Regions from separate parts of the Chryseobacterium sp. PCH239 genome, predicted to be linked through region 3. Evidence: riboswitches for the same ligand, from Rfam matches in the RefSeq annotation. Region 3 holds a riboswitch; each other region holds the start of a gene.
What was found. A riboswitch is a leader RNA that binds a small molecule or an ion and turns the genes downstream of it on or off. The one in region 3 is predicted to bind cobalamin.
Positions count from the first base shown of each region.

Region 1: linked by a shared signal. The riboswitch ahead of KBP46_RS21305 (acyl-CoA thioesterase) and the one ahead of KBP46_RS20625 (TonB-dependent siderophore receptor) in region 3 are both predicted to bind cobalamin.
Region 2: linked by a shared signal. The riboswitch ahead of KBP46_RS07950 (T9SS type A sorting domain-containing protein) and the one ahead of KBP46_RS20625 (TonB-dependent siderophore receptor) in region 3 are both predicted to bind cobalamin.

Region 1 covers NZ_CP073027.1:4,630,671-4,633,874, forward strand. The annotation lists gene KBP46_RS21300 (DUF4932 domain-containing protein) at 1-1,248, opposite strand, end outside; gene KBP46_RS21305 (acyl-CoA thioesterase) at 1,423-1,806, opposite strand; cobalamin riboswitch at 1,921-2,101, opposite strand; gene KBP46_RS21310 (hypothetical protein) at 2,136-2,936, opposite strand; gene KBP46_RS21315 (ATP-binding cassette domain-containing protein) at 2,967-3,204, opposite strand, start outside.
Region 2 covers NZ_CP073027.1:1,756,683-1,759,886, reverse strand. The annotation lists gene clpP (ATP-dependent Clp endopeptidase proteolytic subunit ClpP) at 1-30, shown strand, start outside; gene KBP46_RS07950 (T9SS type A sorting domain-containing protein) at 214-1,317, opposite strand; cobalamin riboswitch at 1,380-1,571, opposite strand; gene KBP46_RS07945 (esterase-like activity of phytase family protein) at 1,795-3,063, shown strand; gene tpiA (triose-phosphate isomerase) at 3,139-3,204, opposite strand, start outside.
Region 3 covers NZ_CP073027.1:4,473,199-4,476,402, forward strand. The annotation lists gene KBP46_RS20615 (AraC family transcriptional regulator) at 1-231, opposite strand, end outside; gene KBP46_RS20620 (T9SS type A sorting domain-containing protein) at 386-1,699, shown strand; cobalamin riboswitch at 1,837-2,015, shown strand; gene KBP46_RS20625 (TonB-dependent siderophore receptor) at 2,047-3,204, shown strand, end outside.

The DNA of each region.
Region 1 (3,204 bases), 160 kb from region 3:
TTTCACTTCTTTCCCGTCTTTAGACCAGACCGGATTTTTAACGATAATGATGGTATTGCGGGTTTCTTTTCCATCAATGTATTCATATAATTTGAGCTGAAGAGTCTTTGTTTTTTTCATAGGCTGTGTGAATTGTACCACGATATTATTGAGATCAGTTTTCTCAAAGTCTTTATTATTGGAATTGACAACGGAAGGCTGGGAAATTTTGTTTCCTGTTTTCTTCGTCCACTTTAATAATGGAATATATAATTTTTCCAGATTCTTTTCCTTTTTATAAAGCTCTATAAGCTTCTCCGAGAATAAATTCTGAGCAATAAAACCGCGTCGGATATTCACTTTATGATAAATCGCTGAAAGACTGTCTGTTTTTTCTTCTGGAAATTTTTCGTTGATGAACAAATCGTAAACTGCCCATGTCATATATTCATTGAATGAATTTATTCCCGGGTATCCTGATTTTTTATCCCAATTCGTAAGGTTGAAGCTTTCCGTTATCTCCTTTGAGTACTGATCTGAAATAGGATTTACATACCCATGATCGATTTCTGAAAATACGGTGTGATTATCAAGAATCCTTCTTGCGAGGTTACCTTTTAAATTTCCAAGGATAAGATCTTCTCCGATATTTGGAAAGTCTACAGTTAAGGAGCTATTGATATCCCTGTGGCAATTCTGTCCGCCTACCAAAGGAGATATGGCAATAATGTATTTCTTATCTGTTTCATTGGCTGGTCTTTTTGCTATTTTATCCAAAAAAGTATAAGTATCATTGATGTAATAATACTCTTTGTAATTGGCAATTAAAGTATTGTAAAACGACTGATGATTTTTATAAAAGGTTCTGTAATTTGATTTCTTTACAAAGTCATTGATGAGCTCCAGATTTTCATCTACTTCTTTAGGACCAAAGGAATTGAAAGGAAAATCTCTTTTAAGTAAGCCTTTTTCATCAAAAGAAAATGCATAGAAATCAGTTCGGAAGCCTAAGAATTTTTTCCAATCTTTTCTTGAATAATTTACTTTTTTTAGTAAAGGATGATCTTTTACAGGCTCAAAATACGTGATGATTTCATCATAATACGGTGGGATTTTCTGTACGTCATAAGGATCTGTTCTGCCATATTCAGTGAGGGCCAGAATAATATTTCCTAATTCGTAACTTTCTGAAAGTTCAATTTTAACGTCTTTTTGTGCTCTTAATGTAATGGATAGGATAAGGGTAATGATTACAATAATCTTTTTCATGAAATATCGGTTCTTCTATAGTTTTTAGTGACAGCAATGTAAAAATAATTTTTTTGCCATGCTAAAAGTAAATAAAAAAACAAATGAAGTCCAATCATTCTTTGGTTGAGATATACTATGTTGTGTTGAATGGAAAAGTTTCGGGCGGCCTCTGGCCGCCCGAAACTTTATTGTTTATAGTATTTGGATTGGTTTCTTGAATTCGTCAATCGCTACAAAAGTAAAATCACCAATAATTGCTTTTTCTCTTTCATAGGAATACATCTGCTCGGTGTAAATTTCAACGTTTACTTTCATACTGGTTTTTCCCACGTATGAAACTTTCCCGATCAGCTCAACGATGGTTCCGGCAGGAATAGGTTTTTTAAAATCGATCTTGTCACTGCTTACCGTTACCACTCTTTTTCTGGCAAAACGGGTTGCTGTGATAAAAGCTACCTCATCCATCAGCTGCATCGCCGTACCTCCAAAAAGGGTATCATAGTGATTGGTTGTGTTAGGGAAAACCGCTTTAAAGATTCTGGTTTCGGATGCTTCAATTCTTTCTTCTGTAGTCATATATCATTATTAATTAAAGCGATAGGAAATGATTGGAAACAACAGAATAATAACAGGAACTTATAGAATTCCTGAAACAATCCATCAGATCAATACAACTTCAAATCGCGAAAGTTACATGTTTAAGAAAAAGGCAGGTCTCCTGACTTGTAACATCATTTATCTCCTTCCCATGCCTCGCACAGTGGATCTTTGATAAAGACTTCAGTTACTTACAGTTGCGCGACAGTCCGTGATTTTCACACGGTTCCCTTTTAATCTGCAGTGATGCAGAACCAATTTCTGTGATGAATAAGCGTAAAAACTTTTCGAATGCAAAAATAATGAATTTATTCCGGATTATGGTAAATAATCTGGCTGATTACTCTTCCTTTCTTAATCGTCCAGAGAGTAGTGTATCTGTTTTCTCCTGAACCGTTTATCATATAAAGAAAAATATTATCGTTGTCAAGTGAGGTTACTCCAACGTTTTCAAAATCCATGGTAGGCTGGAACATATTTTTGATGGCTTCTCTTACAAAAACAGATCCTCTTCCGGGTTGCTGTACTCTGATGGATTTGATTTCGGTCATACCTTCCGGAAGGTCATTTCCAATTCCCCATGGTTTTACTTTATCAATCGTAAGAATTTTTCCTTCGGCATCTTTTTCCTTTTTACGGTATCCTGCATTGGAAGGATAAATATCAATCACCACTTTGCTTCTTTGGGCAGTAGGAATCTTAGGATCAGAATTGTCAGTAAAAATAAGAGATCTTCCGTTTTTAGATTTAGATGGAGTGTAGGCAGGAAGCTGGTCTACATAAGCAATACGCCCTTTATTTACCATTCCTTCTTTATCCAGAGTTTCATACCGTACAAAAGGTTTGTCGTCATCCTGTTTCTCCGGATATTTGATCCAGATCCATTCTGTTTCTCCGGGAGCAGGTTTTACATAAACAAATACATCTCCTTTACGCATACGGATCTTGTCTACAATTTTTCGGTAATCGTCTTTATGTACACGTACGTTGGCATATCCTTCTTCAGCTTTTACAACTCCAAAAGGAACTTTAGTCTGCCCTTTTACAAAAGCAATAGATAAAATACTGAAAGCGGATAAATAGAATGCTTTGTTTATGAAAGTCATCATGAAAATTTTTTGATCCCTCAAATATATAAATTAAATGCTTTTCGGAAGATAATTATACCGCTGCAGTTCTTTTAAATCTTGTATTTGTTTTAGATAACCTTCACGCAGAAGAAATATTTGGTGTGAAATATCAAGAACTTCCTGATAATTATGATCAGAAATAATGAATCCCTTATACGCAGACTGTTCAATGATGGCAGCTTTCAATGCTACAGAAATTTTCGGAGAAAGACTATGGAAGGGTTCGTCCAGTAAAACAAAATCAGCT
Region 2 (3,204 bases), 2.4 Mb from region 3:
GTTTTACAAAGATCCACAGAGAAAAAATAATTGATGATAACATCATCAGAAAACCGCACCAATCTGGTGCGGTTTTTTTGTTGGATTATATTTTAATCACTCATTTTATATTCGCTGGAGGGGTGGCAATAATTCAAAGAATTTTTGACGGGGCGGTTGTAACAGTATATTTTATCCATATCCTCACAAAAAAAGCGCCTTGAGGCACTTTCTCTATTTCTTAACAATCTTATGTACCGTAGCACTTTCAGCTGTTTTAATCTCCACAAAGTAAACTCCTGAGTTTAAAGAATGAATATCAATCTTAGTAACCTGAGAAGTCATTATTTTTTGTCCTGTCACAGAGTAAATATTCACTTCTTTCAGTTTCTCAGCCGTTTCAATCTGAATGAAATCACTTGCCGGATTTGGATAAATATTGAATTTTTTCTTGGTCACAGAAGAAATTCCTAAAGTCAGCTGTGCCTCGGTGGGGGTAAATGGTCTTCTTTGCCCGAAACTTAATCCAAACCAGTCATTGTTACTCAGTTGAATCTGAGAAAGATTGGCTTTTGTTTGCCAGCTTGATAGATCTTTTCCTTTATATAACTTCCAGCTGTCTGATCCGGAAGTATTCCCAGTAAATGAATTCAATGTTAAATTAGTAATCTGATTATTCGCTGATGCAAAATTGAAATAGGAAGCTTGAGACTGGATCAGTTGTAACGCCTGTTCAGCAATTATGCTTCCGTTATATTTAATTCCAAAAACAAAAGAATTGGCATTTCCGTTGGCATTATCAGTTCCGAAATCAATAACGACAAGACTTTTATTAGTTCCGCTTCCTACCCAGTTTGTAACCTGCGAGGGAACAAACCAAGCAGAACTGTAGGCTGGAACTGGTGGGGAAGGCATTGTAGGAGGGGAAAAACTATAAGAAGCTCCATACCATCTTCCGTCCACTAAAAGATCATTGTTCACACCATTATTGAATGCCATAGTTGATGGAGTGTTTCCTGACCAGGTTGACCAATAGTCGTCAAGGCTGGGAGTATGATGATTGTAATTTAAACTGTACAGAAATCCGGATGGTATTTCAATTTCCATTTTAGGTTCTGCAGCGGCAATAGCAGTAATCATGTCTTCCATGGTTAAGCCATTTCCGTCAAAACGGTATCCCCAAGCATAAGAATTTGGGGTGCTGTCATCATTAAAGTCTGCAATGAAATATGCTTTTTTAGAACCGGTTCCTACCCAAAATTTAATGTCGTTTTCTGTGAATTGGGCCGACAATACCTGCATGCAAAGCAGTAAGAAAAAAAGATAGATTTTTCTCATGATATAATTAATTTAAAGTTTTATTCCCGAAACTTATCTTCAGAGCAGAACTAATTCTTTCTCTGAATCTGGTGTTTTAAGGCAGGTCTCCTGGCTCACATCTTACAACTTCCTTCCCGGATTTTCAGATCCAGTGGTTTTTGTGCAGTAAGTTTAAACAGTTTACAGTTGCGGGTACAGCTCAAGATTTGAATATTATTCTCACTTGATTCCCTATTAATGGACATTGTTCAGCCTTAAAACGCTGCAAATATATCATATAAATTGATAAGTCTGTTTTGTGAATTATTTTCCTTTAAAAAATGATTTTCAAATTGATTAATAATTTGGTTGGATTGTTGGTTTTTCATTTTTAAATAGATTCTTTTCTTATTTATCTTCAATGCATTCTGTCTGTTCAATTGTTAAAAAACAATTATCATTGTATTTAAGATCAGTTTACAATCAAGTCCTATTTTCGCAGCCATAAAATAGCATATGAAAAAATTACTATGTTCTGTGGGTATACTGGCTGTATTGGCTTCATGTAAAAGTGATGACGATACCGCAATGGTTAATCAGGATATTAATTATTCCAAACTCCCTCAGGAGTTTCCATTTTCAAAACTGACTACGATAAACGGAGTGGATGTTATCAACGGAGGTTTTGGATCCGGAGCTGCGGCTCATCCTACCAGAAAAGGCGAATTCTATGTCATTACCGATAGAGGACCTAACACCGACTTCCAGAATGGGAAAAAGTTTCTTACTCCTAATTTTACTCCAACCATTATGCATTTTAAAATCAATGCTGACGGAAATGTAGAGGTCATCAAATATATTAAACTTAAAAATCCATCCGGACAGCCTATTACCGGACTTCCAAATCCTGTTGGAATGGGGAGCACAGGGGAAGTAGCATATGATGCTTCCGGAAATGTCTTAGGTACTGATCAGTATGGTCTTGACAGCGAAAGTATTGTTGCTGCCGCTGACGGTACATTCTGGGTTTCTGATGAATATGGACCGCATATTGTACACTACAGTGCTGATGGAATGGAGATGGAAAGAATAAGCCCGATCGGAGTAAATACAGGATCAAGAAAACTACCTGCTGTTTTAGCGAAAAGAAGAGCCAACAGAGGAATGGAAGGACTTTGTATGAGCCCGGACGGAAGAACGCTGGTAGGAACCATGCAGTCGATGATGTATGTTCCCAGTAAGGCATTGGCTACCAATAAAACTTTAACGAGAATTGTCACATTTGATACGGTTACAGGGCAGACTAAACAGTTTCTATATAAGCAGGAAGGAGGAGCTTCTGATTCAGTGTGTGATATTACCGCATTAAGCAATAATGAATTCCTGGTGATTGAAAGAGATGGAAATTTCGGTTCTCAGGGAGGAATAAAAAAAGTATACAGAATCAATCTTAGCAATGCAACAGATGTAAACGGAGCCGATATCACCGATGTGGACGGAATGAAAGTTAACGGAAAAGCTTTAGAGCAATGTTCATGGGATGAAATTACCAATGCCGGAATAAAAGCTGTTACCAAAACATTAGCCGTAGATCTGGTAGCAAAACTGGGTTATGAACATGATAAATTCGAGGGAATTGTTTATTTAGGAAATAATAAACTGGCTGTTTTCAATGATGATGACTTTGGAGTAGTGGATGATGGAAACGGAAATCCAAAAGCTAAAATTTTGCCTAAAACGGGTAAAGTAGACAAAGGAACAATGTATGTAGTCGATATTCAATAATTAGATTTTTTTAACGGAAAAGCGGCGGAATCGAAGATTCCGCCGCTTTTTATTGGATAATATATCAATCCTCTATTAATTAAAAGCTTCAATAATCTTAGAGAAATCCTCTAATTTTAAAGCTGCTCCTCCGATAAGACC
Region 3 (3,204 bases):
GTGTTCCGCGTTTTGATCACTCACAAGAATTCCCTGGGTATAACTTATGCATTCGTCAGGATTCTGATATAATTTCAGAAATGCTTTATCTGCTAACATATTGAAGTCCGGACCGGACTGCCCTTTGGTGGTAAGGGAGCAGAAAATAAAAATAAACAGTAAAGTTTGAAATAATTTTTGTCTCGTTAATTTGCTTTTTGTGTTTTTTTGAATAATTCTGGTAAAATCCATATTCAAAATATTGTTTTGTATCTATTTAGTTATCAGTCTTGTAAATAATAAGTTCTTTTAAAATTCACGAATTATGAAAGCCAATTTCTTTTGGCAAGGTGAATATTGTATTAATATTGTTTTCACCAATTCGAAACGCTAAATATAATAAAATATGAAAAATTTTTACAAAGTATCAATGAAAATGTTGACAGCTTGTCTTTTTCTGAAATTTGGTTTTGCAGAAGCTCAGCTTACGGTAATAGGTTTGGGAAATTATAATGTAGGGGCAGTCTCTGACAATGGAGTGGTAAGCATGCATACAAGCGCAGGAGGAATATATAAATGGAATGCAGCAGGAGGACTTGTACAGATAGGTTCTATATCAAACGGTTATCCGGCAGCGGGTAGAACTGTTGTTTCGAATGACGGAACCAAAATTTCGTCCTCTATAACAAATGCAGCAACGGGATTTAATGAAATATCAACCTATGATGTAGCTACTTCGACCTGGGTAAACAGAGGCGGGCTTGTTCCTACAGGATGGGACGGTAGTGTAAGTTCAACCTGGGGGATGACTACCAATGGAAGCACGATTGTAGGTTTAGGTTTTCTTACTGCTGCAAACGCACATGCTGTGAAATGGGATGAAGTAAACGGAATGGTAGATCTGGGAAGTATCGTTGCAGGACGCAGCTCCAGAGCAAACGCAATCAATGCGGCAGGAACAGTAATTGTAGGTTGGCAGGATGAGCCAAACGGAACAAGAAGTGGGGCTAAATGGCAGGATGGAGTAGAAACTTTTATTACTGATAATAATGGAAATAATGTAGGGGAAGCAGGAGGAATTTCTGCAGATGGAAATACAATCATAGGCTCAGCAAATCCTAATCCCTATGTCTGGAATGCTGCAAGCGGACTTACTTACATAACGCATCCTAATGCTTCTTTCAGCTTCAAAGGAGGAGCAACAGGAATTTCTGCGGATGGAAAAAAAGTAATTGGGTATTATAGAGCATTTGGAGCACCTCCTATGTCAGGGGAAGGTTTTATCTGGACTTCTGCTACCGGAAGGATCAATCTGAATGATTATGCAGCCTCTTTGGGAATTGCAACGAATGGAGTAACCATGGGGCTTCCCTTGGCCATTTCACAGGACGGAAAGAAAATTGCCGGATCAGGGACGAATGCTTCAGGGCAGATGATCGCTTTTTATCTGGATACTTCTCAATTTTTATCGGTGAATGATGCAGTGAAAGAGAAAAATAATATGGGTGTCTATCCTAATCCTGTGACTGATATTCTATATTTTAAAGGAACAGGAAAAATAGAGAAAGCCGAAATTTATAATATGGTGGGACAAAAGGTAAAATCATTTGATTCGGTAGAAGGGCAGATTGATGTTTCATCCCTGTCAAAAGGAGATTATATTTTGCAATACTCTATGAAGGGAGGAAAACAAGAGACTTATAAATTCATTAAAAAATAACATATATAAATAGTAAAGTAGTGGGATGAATGGCTGTTTTCAATATTGAAAGCGGCCGTTCTTTTTTGTGTATATAGCAAAAGGATAGCATGTTTTGTATAGAAAAGTCTGGTTTTTGGTGAATACATATAAAAAACTATCTTTGCAAAAATTTTGGTTTCCAGTATTTTGGAATGAAAAGGGAATCGGGTGTAACTCCCGGACTGTCCCCGCAACTGTAAATCGCAACTCAAGTTTCTGCAAAAAACCACTGTTTAATAACGGGAAGGTGCAGAATGCGAAAGTCAGGAGACCTGCCGGAATTATAATTAAAAAACATATTGCTTTCGGAGGAAAAGTAAAAAAGTATGGATATAAAAAGATCTTTAGTACTGCTTTTTTCATCTTATGGCTGTTTTCTTTTTGCACAAGAGAAAGCCATCGATACTGTTTATGTCTTCGACAATCAGATGAATAGGGTGAAACTTTTTCATCCCGTAAAAATAATTTCGGCAGAAGATGCTGAGAAAAACTCCAGTAATCTTTCTGAACTTCTGAGATTTCAGTCACAGGTTTTTATCAAAGAAAATGGCCGTGGTGCCGTTTCTTCACCTTCTTTCAGGGGAACTACCGCTCAGCAGACTGCTTTTGTGTGGAATGGAATTAATATCAATTCTAATTTTCTGGGACAGGGAGATATTAATAATATTGCTTTGTTCGGCTATGATCAGATTGGTATAAAAGCTGGTGGTGGAAGTGTAGTATATGGGAGTGGTGCCATCGGGGGAAGTATTCACCTGAATAATACCCTGGATTTTAATAAAGGCTTCCATGGTTCTTTATTTTCTGAAGTGGCTTCTTTTAATACCTATAATAACTTTATAAAAGGTTCTTACAGCAATGATAAGTTCAGTTTTAAGGCTTCTGGAAATTATTCTGTAAGTGAAAATGATTATAAGGTAAGTGACCTGAACTATATCAACAGAAACGGAAGTTATTACAATACAACGTTCAATGTAGGAGCATCCTATAAAATCACAAACGATCATAAAATTTCGTGGCAGAGCCAGTTTTTTGATTCTTCACAACGCTTTCCTGTATATGAAGAAACGGGAACAAAAACGAAATATAAAACTCAAAGTGTAAGAAGCCTTCTTTCCTGGGACTGGAACAAAACAAAGTTCAGTAATTCCCTTAAAGCAGCTTATACGGAAGAGAATTTTCAATTTTTTGGTTCGTTAAATCAGCCTAAATCAAGTAGTGGAACCGGGAAAAATTATATCTTTAAAAATGACTTTAATTATTTCCTGAATTCAAAGTGGAATTTTAATATCATAGGAGAGTTTCAGGTTAATAAAGGAGAAGGATACCAAAACGGAATATCCAGCGTCAGCAGAAATATTGGTTCTGTTTCAGGATTGTTAAGATATTTTGCAACAAAAGATCTGCGTTTTGAGGGTGGATTCAAGAAAGATTTTGTGGAAGATGTGAAGTCACCGTTGATGTATTCGTTCTCCGGAAAATGG